DNA from 3 places in the Nocardioides marinus genome. Region 1 is predicted to be linked to each of the others. Evidence: predicted binding sites of a transcription regulator. Region 1 holds the regulator's gene; each other region holds the start of a gene.
What was found. The regulator LexA, encoded in region 1, represses DNA repair genes until DNA is damaged. The targets are predictions, from matches to a motif close to TCGAACANNTGTTCGA.
Positions count from the first base shown of each region.

Region 1 (5,463 bases):
GAACCGGCCGACGAGGGTGTCGGTGTCGAGCAGCGCTGCCTGGCGCAGCAGGCGCAGGTTGGTGCCGGTGAGGTCGGTGTGGCCGACCCGGTCGATGTCGCCGAGGTTGACGAAGACCAGGTGCGGGTCGAACTCGTCGACCATCGAGGTCAGCGCGTTGTAGGTCAGCAGGTCGGGGGCGTGCCCGGAGACGGGGATGTAGAGCTCGGGCTCCCAGCGGTGCGTGGCCCGCTCGCCGAAGATGCCGACGAGGTACTCCTTGCTCAGCACCGTGCCGGTGGTGAAGCCGCGCTTGCCGAGGCGCTCGATGATCGTCTTGACGCGGATGTCGCTGGGCTGGTCCATGTCGCGGATCTCGCCGAGCTCGCGGTCGTAGAAGGAGTTCGCCGGCACGCCCGACCGGTCGGGGCGTACCCCGGTCATCATCATCACGTGGTTGGGGATCGTCTCCATGACCGGCATGGAGGTCGCCCGCGGCCACCACATCCCGCCCTCGCGCAGCGCGTGGAGGTTGGGGGTGAGGGTCGGCTCGATCTCGTCGGGGCGGCAGCCGTCGGTGACGAGCACGTAGCAGCGCTTCTTGGTCCTCGCGCTGGCGGCGCCCGCGGGCGCCGCCGCGCCGACGGCGCTGGAGAAGGCCAGGCCGGAGGCAGCCGCGGTCAGCACGGTGCGGCGGCTGGCCCGGATCTCCGCGAGCCGGCGGGCGGCGCGCTCAGGGGAGCCGGCGAGGGGGGTGTCCTGGCACATCAGGCCTCCAGCGGAGCGTCGACGGGGGTGATCCGGCCGGTCCCGGCCAGCGTGGCGTACGACGTCGACCACTCGATCGGGGTGGCCGCGTCGTCCCGGGCGCCGATGACGTACCAGTCCATCTGGGCGCGCTCGGGGGTGATGTCGAGGACGGAGTACCCGTGGTTGTCGAAGTCGAGGTACTTGATGTGCCGGTTGTTGGCGAGGATCGCGGTCTCCACGAGCGGCGTGAGCTGCGGCGCGCCGGTGATGTCCTTGAGGTTGTTCGAGGTGACCGAGGAGCACACGAACTCCACCCCGTAGGAGTCGCCGTAGAGCGGCTGCGTGGAGGTGTCCAGCGGCAGCTCGCAGGCCCACCCGGAGTGGATGTCGCCGGTGATGAACAAGACGTCCTTGACCTGGTGGTCGCGGATGTGGCCGAGGACCTCGCGGCGGTCGGCGGTGTAGCCGTCCCACTGGTCGACGTTGTAGGGCGCGCCGTCGCCGGGGAGGATGCCGGTCACGTCGTTGATGGGGTCGATCAGGTCGTTGGGCAGGTCGCCGAAGGTGACCGGCGCGATCATCACCGGGTTACCGATGACCTTCCACTGCGGCGCGTGGTCGCCGCGGGTGAGTGACTCCTTGAGCCAGGCCATCTGCTTCTTGCCGGTGATGGAGCGGGACGGGTCGCTCACCTCGGCCTCGAGCGCCGGCACGGGTGTCGGCGCGAGCGTGGAGACCTGCTCGTCGCGATAGGTGCGCAGGTCGAGCATCGAGACCTCGGCGAGGTTGCCGAAGCGCAGCCGACGGTAGAGGCGGGTGCCGTCGCCCAGGGCAGCGGTCCCGTCCATCCGCACCGGCATCCACTCGTCGTACGCGCGGTGGGCGCGGGCACGGCGGACCTTGTAGTCACCCTCGGACTCGTCGTGGTTCTCCGCGCCGTTCTTCCACTGGTCGTTGGTGACCTCGTGGTCGTCCCAGGTGAGGATCCACGAGTAGCGCGCGTGCAGGGCCTGCAGGTCGGGGTCGGCCTTGTAGTTGGCGTGCCGGCGGCGGTAGTCCTCGAGGCTGACCATCTCGTGCGGCGGGTCGTGCGGGCGGACGACGACGTTGTCCTGGCCCATGCCGTACTCGCCGGTGGGGTACTCGTAGAGGTAGTCGCCGAGGTGGAGGACGGCGTGGAGGTCCTCGCGCGCCGCGAGGCCGCGGTAGGAGCTGAAGAAGCCGGCCTCGAGGTTGGCGCAGGACACGACCCCGAAGCGCAGGTTGTCCAGGGCGGCGCGCTTGCGCGGCGCCGTGCGCAGGCGGCCGACGGGGCTCTTCTGGCCGAGGGCGCGGAAGCGGTAGAAGTACTCGGTGTCCGGCTTGAGGCCCCTGGCGTCGAGCTTGACCGTGTGGTCGCGCCCGGCGCTGGTGCGGAACCGGCCCTTGCTGACGACCTTGCGGAACCGCTTGTCCTTGGCCACCTGCCAGGTGACGGTGACCGGCCCGCCCTTGCCCGAGCCGGCCGTGGCCGCAGGGGTGGGGGTGACGCGGGTCCAGATGACGACCCGGCGCGGCAACGGGTCACCCGAGGCGACCCCGTGCTGGAAGACCTCGTGCGTCGCCTTCCCGCGCTCGGCCCCGTCGGCCGCACCGGGCTGCCCCGTCGGGTCGGCCTGCGCAGGGCGTACGCCGCTGCCGAGCACCCCGGCCGCGGCGGCTCCCGCGGCGCCGGTCGCGAGGACGGTGCGGCGGGGCAACGCGGAGGGGGAGGAGGACGAGGTGGGGGGCGTCGTCGGCGGCTTCGTCGAGGTCACGACTCATCCAACGACGCCGCCCCCTGTTTCGTGACGGTTTCGCCGGAGTGAGCACCGTCCGTTCACCCGGTGCTCACCAGGCGACCGCCCGCGACCCGGTGGACGAGCGGGCGTCGAGACCCCGCGCCTACCGGTGGTCGAGCAGTGAGGAGCGCCAGCGACGAGCGGGCGTCGAGACCACCCGCCGCCGGCGTACCCCTCAGACCTTGCGCAGCACGGCGGTGACGATGCCGAGGATGGTGGCGTGGGTGCCGTCGATCGGCTCGAAGGCGTCGTTGTGCGGCAGCAGCCACACCTGCCCGCTCTTGCGGGAGAAGGTCTTCACGGTGGCCTCGCCGTCGATCATCGCGGCGACCATCTGACCGTTCTCGGCGGTGTTGGCCTGGCGGATCACGACGTAGTCGCCGTCGCAGATGGCGGCGTCGATCATCGACTCACCACGCACCTCGAGCAGGAAGAGCTGGCCGTCGCCGACGAGCTGCTTGGGCAGCGGGAAGACGTCCTCGACCTGCTCCTCGGCGAGGATCGGCGCGCCCGCGGCGATCCGGCCGAGCATCGGCACGTAGGAGGCGGCGGGCAGGGTGTCGCCGACCCCGGTCTCGTCGAAGGAGCTCTCGTCGGCCGAGGAGATCGCGCGCCGTGCGGCCATCGACTCGGGCAGGAAGACCTCGAGGGCGCGGGGCCGGCTGCCGTCGCGCTTGATGAAGCCCTTCTCCTCCAGCACCTTCAGCTGGTGGGCCACCGAGGAGGTGCTGGTCAGGCCGACGGCCTGGCCGATCTCGCGCATGCTGGGCGGGTAGCCGCGTTGGGCGACCGCGTCGCGGATGGTCTCCAGCACCTTGGTCTGGCGCGGGGTGAGCCCGCTGGCGTCGGGCGGGCCGTCGGGGAGCGCGCTCACGCCGGGGGCGGCGTCGTCGTGGCTGGTCGCCATGGGGGTCCTCCTGGTTCGACCACCGGCCCGCAGGGTGCGCCCGCGGACGCGGCGGCACGGGTGTGGCACGGCCTGCGTCGTGGTGCTCACACGCTATGACTCATCCGGTCCGCGATCAAACATGTGTTCGAATCGGCGTGTCGAGCACACTCGGGCCATGACGCCCCGCCCGGTCCCCGCCGCCCCCATCCAGCGCAGTGCCGTGGTCACCGGTGCTGCTCGCGGCATCGGCCGCGGGATCGCCGAGCTGCTGGTGGCCCAGGGGTACGCCGTGGTCGTCACCGATGTTGACGGGGAGGCCGTGCAGGCGACCGCGCGGGAGATCGGCGCCGTCGCCGGACTGGCCCATGACGTGCGCGACCCGGAGGCGCACCGCACGGTCGCCGAGGTGGCGGCCGGGCACGGTCGTCTGGTCGCCTGGTTCAACAACGCCGGGGTCGGCGACGACGGGCGACTCTCGGAGCTCTCCGAGGAGCAGGTGCGCCGGCTGGTGGAGGTGAACCTCCTGGGTGTCCTGTGGGGCATGCGCGCTGCGCTGGAGGCCTTCGGCGACGGCTCCGGCGACATCGTCAACACCGCCTCCCTCTCGGGGCTGGGGCCGGTCCCCGGCTACAGCGTGTACGCCGCGACCAAGGCCGCGACCGTGTCGGCCACCATGTCCGTGGCCGCCGAGACGGCGCGTCGGGTGCGGGTGCACGCGATCTGCCCCGACGGGGTCCGGACGGCCATGCTGGACGAGCAGGACCCCGAAGGCCTGGGAGCGGCCCTGGTTCACTCGGGTGGTCGGATCCTGTCGGTGGAGGAGATCGCCGAGGCGGCCGTCGGGCTGGTCGGGACCGGCCGCGTGATCCGGACGGTGCCGGTGTGGCGCGGGGCCCTGATGCGCACCATCTCCCTGGCTCCCGGCGTCGCCGCCAAGGGGACCGCGCTCTTCGCCGCCCAGGGTCGTCGGGCGCTCCGCCGCGGCTGACGGGGTGGGTGGGCTCGCGGCCCACGCAGGGGCAGTCGAACATTTGTTCGCAGAAACCCTTGATCTCGTTCGAACACCTGATCTACTCTCGTACACGTGTTCGATCGAACTGGTGGTCGAGCCGTCGGCCCCAGGCCCGCCCGGTCCTCCCTGACCGGGACTGTCGGTGGTCGTCGGTAGACATCGGTTCGCAGACCCACTCCGCCTTCCCCAGGAGATCCCGATGAGCACCATGGTCCTTCCCGCAGTCCACCTCCCGGCCCGCACCTCCGCCCGTCCGGTTCCGCGCTCGGCACCGCGTTCGGCTGCTGGCACCGACGGCCGTCTGCGCCTGACCCGGCGCGGTCGCCTGGTGGTCTTCGTGGTCGGCCTGCTGGTGGCCGTGGCGATCGCGGTGGCCTTCGCTGGCGGCTCGGTCGCGACCTCGGAGAAGGGGCAGCCGGTGCCCACCGACACGATCGTGGTCGGCACCGGGGTGACCCTGTGGGACATCGCCTCGGCCCGGGCCGAGGGCGGCGACGTCCGCGACATGATGTCGACCATCCAGCAGCTCAACCACCTCGAGAGCGGCATGCTCGTCGCCGGTCAGCGGCTGCGGGTCCCCGCCGACAGCTGAGCGCGACGCGACGGGAGCACCGCCCCGGAAGGGGCGCACAGACTTCGCCGGTCGATTCGACCCCGGCCGGCGAAACCACGGGGAAGACGAGGGGCGGGCCCACGGCGGGACCGCCCCTCGGTGGTGCTGGGCGGGCCGCAAGGTCTGACTGATGTCAGTCAGACCTTGCGGTGCGCGGTCGAACCTTCGACCGCGAACCCGCAGGTTCGACCGATATCAGTCAGACCTTCGCGCACCGGCCGTCCTGGGCGGGGCCAGGCTCAGCGCGCGGCGCGCTTGCCGCCCTTGGGTCGCGGAGCGGGGGGCTCGGTGCCGGGTGCTGGGTCCGGGGCGACGACGCCGAGCTCGCGCAGCAGCCGCAGCCCGACCAACAGGCCGGCGAAGAGGCAGGCCACCGCGCCGAGGGAGGCCAGGGCGAGGA
Region 1 is NZ_JACBZI010000001.1:502,209-507,671, forward strand. Features, by position in the region: gene BKA05_RS02530 (alkaline phosphatase family protein) at 1-747, opposite strand, end outside; gene BKA05_RS02535 (alkaline phosphatase D family protein) at 747-2,525, opposite strand; gene lexA (transcriptional repressor LexA) at 2,725-3,456, opposite strand; gene BKA05_RS02545 (SDR family oxidoreductase) at 3,614-4,426, shown strand; gene BKA05_RS02550 (LysM peptidoglycan-binding domain-containing protein) at 4,650-5,042, shown strand; gene BKA05_RS02555 (hypothetical protein) at 5,303-5,463, opposite strand, start outside.

Region 2 (5,463 bases), 2.5 Mb from region 1:
TCGTCGTCCTGCTCGGACTGCTCGCCCTGGCCTACGGCGCCCTGCTCGCGCACCGGGCCCGCGAGCGACAGCCCGGGCTCCCGCTGACCTACGCGCCGCCGGCGGGGCTGGGCCCCGCCCAGGGCTACTACGTGGCCAGGGAGCGGGTCGGCCGCGAGCGTTACGTGGCCTCGCTGCTGCACGCCGCGGAGCGGGGGGCGCTGACCCTCGTCCCGCACGATGACGGGTGGACCATCCAGCGCCACGGGGACCCACGGGTCGAGGCCGACCTCGACGACGTCACCCGTCAGGTCATCGGCGTGGCCCGGCGCGGCGGCAGCTTCACCTTCACCCGCAAGAGCGTCGAGGCGGGCAAGAGGCTCAAGCGGGAGACCGACGAGTTCGAGGCTGCGGTGCGGCAGTGGGGCCGGGACTCCGGCACCGTGGTGCGGGCGGGGCTGGGCGGTTTCGGTGGCGTGCTGGTCCTGCTCGCTGCAGCGCTCGCGGTCGTCGCGGTCGTGGTCAACCCGTTCGGGATGAGTGCCTGGGCGCTGCTGCCCGGTGGCCTCGCCGTGGGCGCGGCGCCGCTGCTGGTGCCCGGGGCGGGCACCCGGCGTACCTCCCTGGGGCGTCGGCTGTGGTCGGAGGTGGGGGGCTTCGAGCGGGTGCTGTCGACCCCGTCGAGCAAGCAGCGCTTCGACTTCGGCGATCGCCACGACCTCTACACCGCCTACGTGCCGTGGGCCGTCGCCTTCGACTGCGCCAAGGAGTGGGCGGCCAAGTACCGCTTCGAGGTCGGCGAGGACCCGCCGGCCCCGCACTGGGCCGCGTGGTACGCCGGCAGCTCGGGCTCGGCCTGGACCGACCGGATCGCCCACGACCTCGAGCAGAGCGTGGACTCGGCCATCTCGGCGTACAACGCGACGCAGTCCTCCTCCTCGAGCGGGGGCGGTGGCGGTGGCGGCGGTGGCGGCGGAGGTGGCGGCGGGTCCTGGTGACAGCCGTGACGGGGCCCGCCAGGATGGGCCCATGATCCCCCTGCTGATCGTCCTGGCCGTCGTCGTGCTCCTCGTGGGCTTCGTCGTCGTCGGCTTCAACAAGCTGCGCACCGCCGACATCGCCGCGCAGGAGGCGCTGGGCGGCATCGACGTCCAGCTGACCCGCCGCGCCGACCTCGTGCCCAACCTCGTCGAGACGGTCAAGGGGTACGCCGCGCACGAGAGCGGGGTCCTCGAGGAGGTGACCCGGGCGCGGGCCGGGGTCGCGCAGGCCGCCGGGGGGAACGATGTGGCCGCCCGGGCCGCCGCCGACGCCGCGCTGCAGCAGGCCCTGGTGCGACTCAACGCCGTGGCCGAGGCCTACCCCGACCTCAAGGCCGACCAGACCTTCCTCGAGCTCCAGCGCCAGCTGGCGCAAACCGAGGACCAGATCGCCTTCTCCCGGCAGTACTACAACGACGCCACCCGCACCCTCAACACGCTGGTCGCGACCATCCCGTGGATGTTCCTGTCCGGCGTCGCCGGTGTCGGGCGGCGGGAGTTCTACGACGCCCCGCAGGGGCACGACGCTCCGCCGCAGGTGTCCTTCTGAGGCTGCCGGGTCGGGTGCTGCACCGGCTCGGCACCGCTCGGGTCAGCCGATGAGTGCCGGTCAGCCGATGAGCGCCATGAGCGCGACGACGAGCACCGCGAGGGCGATGGCCACGATGCCCACGAGGAAGAGCTGACCCCGACCCTCCGGCGTGGGTGTGCGAGCGGCACCGGGTGGCACCGGCGTCGGCCGGGGCTGGTCCATGCTCGCCTCCTGGTGGTCGACCTGGGGGGCTGGTCGGCCGCCGTCATCCTTTACCTTGACCTTTACCTTGCGCTACCCCCGACGGGGATGCGGACCGGTCCGGTCCCTGAGGGATCCTCGATGGGGCCGCGGCGGGCGCGGCCTCAGAACACGCCGAAGGGTCGGAACTGCACCGAGAGTCGCGGGCCGGCCGAGGCGACCTTCGGGACCGCGTGCTCCCACGTGCGTTGGCAGCTGCCGCCCATGACCAGGAGGTCCCCGTGCCCGAGCTCGAAGGCCAGGCTCTCGCCCCCGCCGCGCGGGCGCAGCATCAGTCGGCGCGGGTCGCCCACCGAGACGATGGCGACCATGGTGTCGTGGCTGGAGCCGCGGCCGATGGTGTCGCCGTGCCAGGCCACGCTGTCGCGGCCGTCGCGGTAGTAGCAGCAGCCCGCCGTGCGGAACGGCTCACCGAGCTCGTCGGCGTAGTGCTCGCTGAGGGCGTCGCGGGCCTCGGTCAGCACGGGGTGGGGCAGCTCCTGGTCGATCATGTAGGTGTAGACCAGTCGCGGCACGTCGACCAGCCGGTCGTACATCTGGCGCCTCTCCGCGCGCCACGGGACGCGTGCGACCAGGGCGTCGAACACCTCGTCGGGGTCCGGCAGCCAGGTCCGGCGCACGTCGACCCACGCGCCGTGGGCCAGCGGGTGGCGCTCGGCGGCGGCCAGCGCCCCGACCAGTGACTCCCGACCCTGCGGCTGGTCGGCGAAGAGCGTGCCCTGGAAGTCCATGGCCCCCAGGATACGTCGCAGGTCGAACAGGTGTTCGACGCAGTCCCGGGCGTGTCGTGACCCGCCGACGTGCCGAGCCGGCGTATTGATACGCCGGCTCGGCGGGAGCGGGGGGGTGACGGGGTCGGGGTCCTCTCAGGGGGAACCCGGTGGCGCGGGTCCCCGGGGTCGGCGAGAGTGGACCCATGACCGTGGCGGCCAGCGTGCGTGACCTGACGAAGACCTACGGCTCGGGCCAGACGGAGGTGCGCGCGCTCGACGGCGTGACCCTCGACATCGGGGCGGGGGAGTTCACCGCCGTCATGGGCCCCAGCGGCTCGGGCAAGTCGACCCTCATGCACTGCTGTGCGGCCCTGGACACCGCCGACTCCGGCTCGGTGCGCATCGGCGAGGTGGAGCTGACCGGCCTGAAGGACAAGGCGCTGACCGCGCTGCGGCGCGACGAGATCGGCTTCGTCTTCCAGTCCTTCAACCTCGTGCCGACCCTGACCGCGAAGGAGAACATCCTGCTCCCGCTGGCGATCGCCGGGCGCCGTCCGGACTCCGCGTGGTTCGACCAGGTGGTCGCGACGGTGGGCCTCGACGACCGGTTGGGCCACCGTCCGAACCAGCTCTCCGGGGGGCAGCAGCAGCGGGTCGCGGTGGCCCGCGCGCTGGCCAGCCGGCCGCGGATCGTCTTCGCCGACGAGCCGACCGGCAACCTCGACAGCCGGTCGGGTGCCGAGGTGCTCAGCCTGCTGCGCCGCAGCGTCGACGAGCACCAGCAGACCATCGTCATGGTCACCCACGACCCGGTCGCGGCGGCGTACACCGACCGCGTGGTCTTCCTCGCCGACGGCCGGGTCGTCGACGAGCTGCGCTCTCCCGACCGCGAGGCCGTGCTCGAGGTCATGGCGCGCATGACCGAGGCCGCCGCCCCGCGCGACGACGCCGCGGCCCAGGAGGCCTGAGCCGTGCTCCGCGTCTCCCTGCGCAGCCTGCTCGGCCGCAAGGTGCGGCTGTTGATGAGCACCTTCGCGATCGTGCTCGGCGTCTCCTTCGTCGTCGGCACGTTGGTCTTCTCCGACACGCTGCAACGCTCCTTCGACTCGATCTTCGCCTCCTCCGCCGGCGACGTGGTCGTGCGGCCGGACGGCCAGGGCGGCGGTCCCCCCGGCTCGCGCACCGTCCCGGGCGACGTCGTGGCCGAGCTCGCGGCCCTCCCCGGCGCGGCGCGTGCCGACGGGCAGGTGGCCTCGATCGGCGTCTACGTCATCGACACCGACGACCGGCCGGTCGGTGGCTTCGGCCCGCCGGCCCTGGGCCAGGGGTGGAGCGACGCCCCCGCCGTCGACGGCCGCGAGGGCCTGGTGATCGTCGAGGGACGCGCACCCCAGGGGCCCCAGGACGTCGTGGTCGACACCCGGACCGCCGAGCGTGCGGGGTACGCCGTCGGCGACACGGTCCCGATCCAGACCCCCGGGGAGCAGGCGCGGGTCGAGCCGACGCTGGTCGGCCTGGCCGACTTCGCCGACGGAGGATCGCTCAACGGCGCCACCCTCGCCGCCTTCGACGCCGCCACCGCACAGGAGCTGTTCCTCGGCGGGCAGGACGCCTGGACCGAGGTGTGGGTGACCGCCGCCGAGGGCGTGAGCCAGGAGGAGCTGGCCGAGCAGGTGCGCGAGGTGCTCGGTGGGGACCTCGAGGCCGTCACCGGCGACGAGGCTGCCGAGTCCAACGCGGCCGACCTGCAGGAGGCGATCGGCTTCCTCGAGACCTTCCTGCTGGTCTTCGCCGGCGTCGCCCTGGTCGTGGGGGCCTTCCTCATCGTCAACACCTTCTCGATCCTGGTGGCCCAGCGCTCCCGCGAGCTGGCGCTGCTGCGCGCCCTGGGGGCCAGCCGCCGCCAGGTCACGGGCTCGGTGCTGGTCGAGGCGCTCGTCCTCGGGCTGCTCGGCGGGACCCTCGGCCTGGGGCTGGGCATCGTGCTGGCCCAGGCCCTCGCCGCGCTCTTCGCGCAGGTCGGCCTCGACCTGTCCGGCCAGCCGCTCGTGATCGCCGCACGCACGCCCGTCGCGGCGTACTCCGTCGCCGTGCTGGTCACCGTCGTCGCCGCGCTCGTGCCGGCGCTGCGCACCGGGCGCATCGCGCCGGTGCAGGCGCTGCGCGACGACGTGGCGCTGCCGGAGTCCTCGCTGCGCCGACGCATGGTGGTCGGGCTGGTGCTCGCGGTGCTCGGCGGGATCGCGCTCGCGGTGGGTCTGTTCGCCGACCCCGACCACGCGGGCTGGGTCGTCGGGGCGGGAGTGCTGGCGATCCTGCTCGGCGTCACGGCCGCCTCGCCGCTGCTGTCGATGCCGCTGCTGGCCGGCGCCGCCGCCCTGTTCCGCCGCGTCTTCGGCACCGTCGGGGTGCTCGCGGGCCAGAACACCCTGCGCAACCCCCGCCGCACCGCGGCCACCGCCTCGGCGCTGATGATCGGCCTGGCGCTGGCCGGCACGATGTCGATCGCCGGGGCCTCGGCCTCGGCGTCGGTGGACCAGCAGATCGAGGAGAGCTTCGTCGGCGACTACGTCGTCACGAACCTCTTCGGCGGCCCGTTCTCACCCTCGGTCGCCGACGCGCTCGCCGAGGTCGACGGTGTGGACCGGGTGGCGGTCGAGCGCTACGACGTGGCCCGGGTCGAGGGCGACTTCGCCTTCATCGGTGCCGTCAGCGCCGACGACCTCGACCTGCTGGGCCTGGAGCTGCTGGACGGGTCGCAGCCGCCCACCGGGGAGCAGGAGCTGCTCCTGGCCGACCAGGTCGCGGACGGCCTGGACGCGGCGGTGGGCGACACGGTGGTGCTCGAGGTCCCGGGAGGTGAGCAGGAGTGGACCGTGGCCGGCACCTACGCCGCCAACCCGGTCGTCCCGGCGACCGCGCTGGTCTCCCCGGAGGC
Region 2 is NZ_JACBZI010000001.1:3,032,634-3,038,096, reverse strand. Features, by position in the region: gene BKA05_RS14430 (DUF2207 domain-containing protein) at 1-977, shown strand, start outside; gene BKA05_RS14425 (LemA family protein) at 1,009-1,569, shown strand; gene BKA05_RS14420 (hypothetical protein) at 1,630-1,773, opposite strand; gene BKA05_RS14415 (alpha-ketoglutarate-dependent dioxygenase AlkB) at 1,917-2,543, opposite strand; gene BKA05_RS14410 (ABC transporter ATP-binding protein) at 2,729-3,493, shown strand; gene BKA05_RS14405 (FtsX-like permease family protein) at 3,497-5,463, shown strand, end outside.
Region 2: a site for LexA is predicted at 2,566-2,581, ahead of BKA05_RS14415 (alpha-ketoglutarate-dependent dioxygenase AlkB). Genes of this name have one in related genera too.

Region 3 (5,463 bases), 1.7 Mb from region 1:
AGCGTGACGATCCGGCCGGTCCCACCCAGCCGCTCGTGCTCGGCGCGGAAGCGGGCGATGCCCGGGTGCTCGCTCATGCCCGCACCCTAGCCAGCACCGCACCCTTGTCGCTGGTCGAGCAGCGAGGAGCGCCAGCGACGAGCGGGCGTCGAGACCGCGCACCCACAGGTGGTCGAGCAGCGAGGAGCGCCAGCGACGAGCGGGCGTCGAGACCCGGCGACCGCCTGCTCCACGACGTTGTGCAGGAGATGTGCCCCTTGGGTTCACGCGGTCGTCGCAACATCTAGGCCCCAGGAGGGTGCATGGGTGTTGGAGGCAGACCGCGGGTGCGGCGCAGCGTCGAGCGGGCGTTTTGGGACCTCGTGGCGGAATTTCCCTCCCCGTATGCCGCCGGCGAAGCGATGGGCGTGTCAACTCGCGTGGTGTGGCGCTGGCTCGAGGAATCTGGCGGAGTGAAACCAAGACTGGCCCAGCCGACGAGGTCGTTGACCTACGAGGAGCGCTGTCGCATCGAGGCGTTGCACGCCGCGAAGGTCCGACCTGCAGAGATCGCCAGGCGGCTGGGTCGACACCGCTCGACGATCACCCGGGAGTTGACCCGCAATGCCACCGCTCGGGGGGCAAAGGGCAACTACGGTGCGGTCAACGCACAGAGCAAGGCTGATCAGCGGGCTTGTCGCCCGAAAGTCGCGAAGCTGGCCACGAACCAGCGACTCCAGCACGAGGTGCAAGATCGACTTCGCAAGGACCACAGCCCTGAGCAGATCGCGCGACGGCTCAGGCAGGACTTCCCTGACGATGCGGAGATGCGGGTGTCGCACGAGACGATCTACCAGTCGTTGTACGTGCAGTCCCGAGGCGGGCTGAAGCGGGAACTGACACGCCACCTGCGCACCGGGCGCACGCTGCGTAAGCCCCATCGCCAACCCGATCAACGTCGCCAGCGGTTCGCCGGGATGGTGATGATCAGCGAACGACCCGCAGACGTCGAGGACCGGGCAGTGCCGGGCCATTGGGAGGGCGATCTGATCCTTGGCTCGACCGAGTCCGGATCCGCGGTCGGGACGCTGGTCGAGCGCACCACCAGGTTCGTGATGCTGCTGCACCTACCCGGTGGTCACACGGCCGAGATCGTCCAAGAAGCGATGGTGGCCAAGATGGCCACGCTGCCCGAGCAGTTGCGTCGATCTCTGACCTGGGACCAGGGCTCAGAGATGGCCAACCACATCCAGATCGCCGAAGCGACCGGACTCTCCATCTACTTCTGCGACCCCCACTCCCCTTGGCAGCGCGGGAGCAACGAGAACACCAACGGTCTGCTGCGTCAGTACCTGCCCAAGGGCACAGACCTCTCCTTCTACGGGCCTGGGATGCTCGACCAAGTGGCAGCCCAGCTCAACGCACGCCCCCGCAAGACACTGAAGTGGCGCACTCCCGCGGAAGAACTCGAAGCACTACTGTCCGGACCGTCAGATCCACCTGTTGCGACGACCGGCTGAATTCGCCCCCCCAACACCTGCACAACGTCGTGGACGGAGTCGGCACCCTGTGGGTGCATCGAGTCTCGGGTCGTAGAGTCGGGGCCGTGAGCACCGACCTCGACGACCGCCCGGTGGAGGCGCCTGCGGCGCACCGGATCTCGCTGGCGCTGCTGGCGAGCTTCCTGGGGCTCGGCCTGCTCAGCGTCGCCCTCGTGGGGCTGCTGCGCGAGCGGATGGTGCTCAACTGGGCCGAGGGTCACCGCGACGCCCGGGAGATCGTGGCGCAGCGCGGCCTGGACTACCTGATGGACGAGCGGCCGATCGCGGTGCCGCAGTTCTTCGCGGTCTCCGCCGTGCTGTTCGTGACGGTCGCGGCCCTGATCGCCGTGCTCGCGATGTTCTACGCCCACGGTCACCACTGGGCGCGGGTCTGCCTGACCGTGCTGCTGGTGATGACCGTCGTGGCGACCGGCTCGGGCATGCGCGTCGACCCGCCCACGACGTTCCTGGTGCTGAGCTACCTCGCGATCGCCCTCATCGTGGCGCTGCTGGTCGCGATGTGGCACCCGAGCACGTCCGAGCACCTGCGCGCCACCCGGTCCCGGGTCGACCGCGGCGCGGTCTGAGGCTCCCCGCTCGTACGTCGACCGTGCGCGAGTGACGTCTCGGCCGTGCGCGAGTGACTCTCGGCGTCAGCCGGCGCGGTGCTCGACGAGCCTGCCGGTGGGGAGGACGGTGCCGGCACCGACGGCGTGGGGGACCAGGCCGAGCGACTGCTCGACGACGGCGAGGAACCGGTCGGCGTCGCGCACCAGGTCGTCGGCCTCGCGCTCGGTGACGGCACGTCGTGAGCCGGCCTCGGCGGCCGCGCGCTTGGCCGCGCCGGCGGAGAAGAACGTCGCCCACTCCGCGAGCTCGGGGGCGACCTCGGTCAGCAGCACCCAGGCGTTCTTCTGGCGTCGTCCGCGGGTCGGCCGGGGGCGCGCCCGGGCGGCGAGCAGCGCCGCCGCGGCACGCAGCGCCGCGACGTGGGCGCAGGCGTAGCGGGTCGGGACGTCGCGCGAGGCGGTGGCCTCGGCGAGCGACTCCGCCGCGCGGGCGAGGTAGGAGTGGGTGGTGGCGGGCAGCAGGTACGGGGTCTGCGGGGACATCTGTCTCTCCAGGTCTCAGGGTCGGTCAGCGGGTCGGTCAGCGGGTCAGTCGGTGCAGCCGACGAGCTGCCAGCGGCCCTCGGCGGTGTCGTGGGTCAGCTCGAGGACCCCGGTGGTCGGCAGTCCCTGGGGCTCGGGGCGGCCGGGGCCGCGGCCGGCCTCCACCCGCCAGACCTCCCGCTCGCCGAGCAGCTCCTCGAGCAGGGCGGTCCCGTCGGTTCCGCTGGTCCCAGCGCTGCCCTCAGCGCTGCTCTCCTCGGAGCCGATGACCGCGTGCACGTGGGCGTGCTGCCACCAGGGGCCGGTCTCCACCCAGTGCGCGACCACGGCGCGCACCTTCCACAGCCGCCCCCGCCACAGCAGCTGGGCCGGGCCCTCGCCGGGCCAGCCGGGGACCGGGCCGCGGCGTACCTCCACGGGCTCGTCGTAGCGTCGCATCCTCACTCACCGTCCTCCTCCCGGGCGCGTGGCCCGGGGCTCCCTCGACCCTCGTGCGATCGAACGGATGTTCGAACGATGACGACGGTACTCCCGACCTCCGACAGTCCGTCAAGGACTTGACCGGCCGCGCTCGAGCGGGGTTACGCTGACGCCCTCTTCGAACACGTGTTCGACGCTTCTCGGGTCCCTGAGAGGCGTGCGAGCAGCGGTCGAGGAGCTGTCCGGGGTCGAGCCGAGACGAGACGAAGGAGCGAGCCGTGCGCGACCCGTTCCCCCACCTGCACGTGGCCTCCGGCTACTCCCTGCGCCACGGCGCCTCGCTGCCCCCGCGCCTGGTGGAGCGGGCCGTCGAGCACGGCATGGACCTGCTGGCGCTCACCGACCGCGACGGCACCTACGGCGCGGTGAAGTTCGCCAAGGCCTGCCAGGTCGCCGGCATCTCCCCGGTCCTCGGCGTGGACCTCGCCTACCGTCCGACCGCGCCGGGCGACGGCCCGGCAGGGGAGCCCGGCAGCCGCCGTCGTACGCCGGTGCGCGGAGGCGCCTTCCGCGACCCGCGCCTGCCGCGGGTGACTCTCCTCGCGCACGCGGCCGGCCCCGGGGGCGGCCGCGGCGGCTGGGCCGCGGTGTGCCGGATCCTCTCGGCCACCCACCTCGCCGGCGAGCGCGGCACGCCCGTGCTCGACCCGGAGAGCCCCGAGGTCGCCGCGCTGCTCGGCTCCGGCGACGTGGTCGTCCTGCTCGGCCCGGGCTCGGTCCTCGGGCCGGCGCTGGAGGGGCGCCGCGACGACCTGGTCCGCGCCGAGCTGGCCCGCTGGCGCGCCCTGGTGCCGACCGGTTGCCTGCAGGTCGAGCTGGTCCACCACCGGCTGCCCGGCTCCGCGACCCGGGCCGCCCACCTGGCCCGGGTGGCCGCCGAGGTCGGCCTGCCCACGGTGCTGACCAACCAGGTCCGCTACGCCGAGCGCCGCGACGCGGCCACGGCCGACGTCCTCGACGCCGCCCGCCGGCTGGTCGCCCTGGACCGGCGCCACGTGGACCGCACCAACGCCGAGGGGCACCTGAAGTCCGGGCGCCAGATGCGCCAGGTGGCCGACGAGGTCGCGCACGCCGCCGGCGGCGGGCCCTCCGACGCCGCGCGGCTGCTGGCCCGCACCCGCGCGCTGGCCGAGCGCTGCGCCCTCGACCCCCGTGGCGACCTCGGCCTGGGGGAGGTGCACTTCCCGGAGTTCTCCCTCTCCACCGACCACCCCGACGCCGACACGGCACTGCGCGCCCGCTGCGAGGGGGCGATCGGCGGCCGCTACGGCGGCAGCGGCCTGGCGGTGGTGTGGAAGCGCCTCGACGACGAGCTCGGGGTGATCCGCGACCTCGGCTACGCGTCGTACTTCCTCACCGTCGGTGACGTCACCGACCTGATCAAGGAGCTCGGCGTCCGGGTCGCGGCCCGCGGCTCCGGCGCGGGCAGCCTGGTGACCTACCTGCTCGGCATCTCCGGGGTCGACCCGATCCGCCACCAGCTGCTGATGGAGCGCTTCCTCTCGCCGTTGCGCCAGGCGCTGCCCGACATCGACGTCGACGTGGAGTCCGCACGCCGCACCGAGGTCTACGAGGCGATCCTCGACCGCTACGGCGGCGAGCGCTGCGTGTGCGTGTCGATGATGGACACCTACCGGGTGCGGCACGCCGTGCGCGACGTCGGTGCCGCCCTGGGCATGCCGCCGCTGGAGACCGACGCCATCGCGAAGGCCTTCCCGCACATCCGCGCGCGCGATGCCCGCACCGCGCTGCGCGAGCTGCCCGAGCTGCGCGCCAGCGGGTTGGGGGAGCAGCGGCTGGACCTGATGTTCCAGCTCGTCGAGCGCCTCGACGGCCTGCCGCGGCACGTCGCGGTGCACCCGTGCGGCGTGCTGCTCTCCGACGCCACGCTGCTCGACCGCACCCCGGTGGAGGCGTCGTTCGCGGGGTTCCCGATGAGTCAGTTCGACAAGGACGACGTCGAGGACCTCGGGCTGCTCAAGCTCGACGTGCTCGGCATCCGGATGCAGTCCTCGATGGCCCACGCCGTCGCCGAGATCCGCCGCGTCGAGGGGGTCGAGGTCGACCTCGACGACCAGCAGCAGGTGCCCCACGACGACCCCGCGACCTACGAGATGATCTCGACCGCACGGACGCTGGGGATCTTCCAGATCGAGTCGCCGGGCCAGCGCGAGCTGGTCGGCAAGTCCGGCATCGAGACCTTCGAGGACGTCATCACCGACATCTCGCTGTTCCGTCCCGGGCCGGTCAAGAGCGACATGATCACCCCCTACCTCGAGGTCAAGCAGGGGTGGAAGGCCGCGCGCTACCTCCACGACGACCTGCGCCCGATCCTGGGCCCCACCCGCGGC
Region 3 is NZ_JACBZI010000001.1:2,248,953-2,254,415, reverse strand. Features, by position in the region: gene BKA05_RS10655 (YbaK/EbsC family protein) at 1-77, opposite strand, end outside; gene BKA05_RS10650 (IS30 family transposase) at 303-1,499, shown strand; gene BKA05_RS10645 (hypothetical protein) at 1,586-2,107, shown strand; gene BKA05_RS10640 (SAV_6107 family HEPN domain-containing protein) at 2,174-2,632, opposite strand; gene BKA05_RS10635 (DUF6504 family protein) at 2,678-3,070, opposite strand; gene BKA05_RS10630 (DNA polymerase III subunit alpha) at 3,331-5,463, shown strand, end outside.
Region 3: a site for LexA is predicted at 3,231-3,246, ahead of BKA05_RS10635 (DUF6504 family protein). Genes of this name have one in related genera too.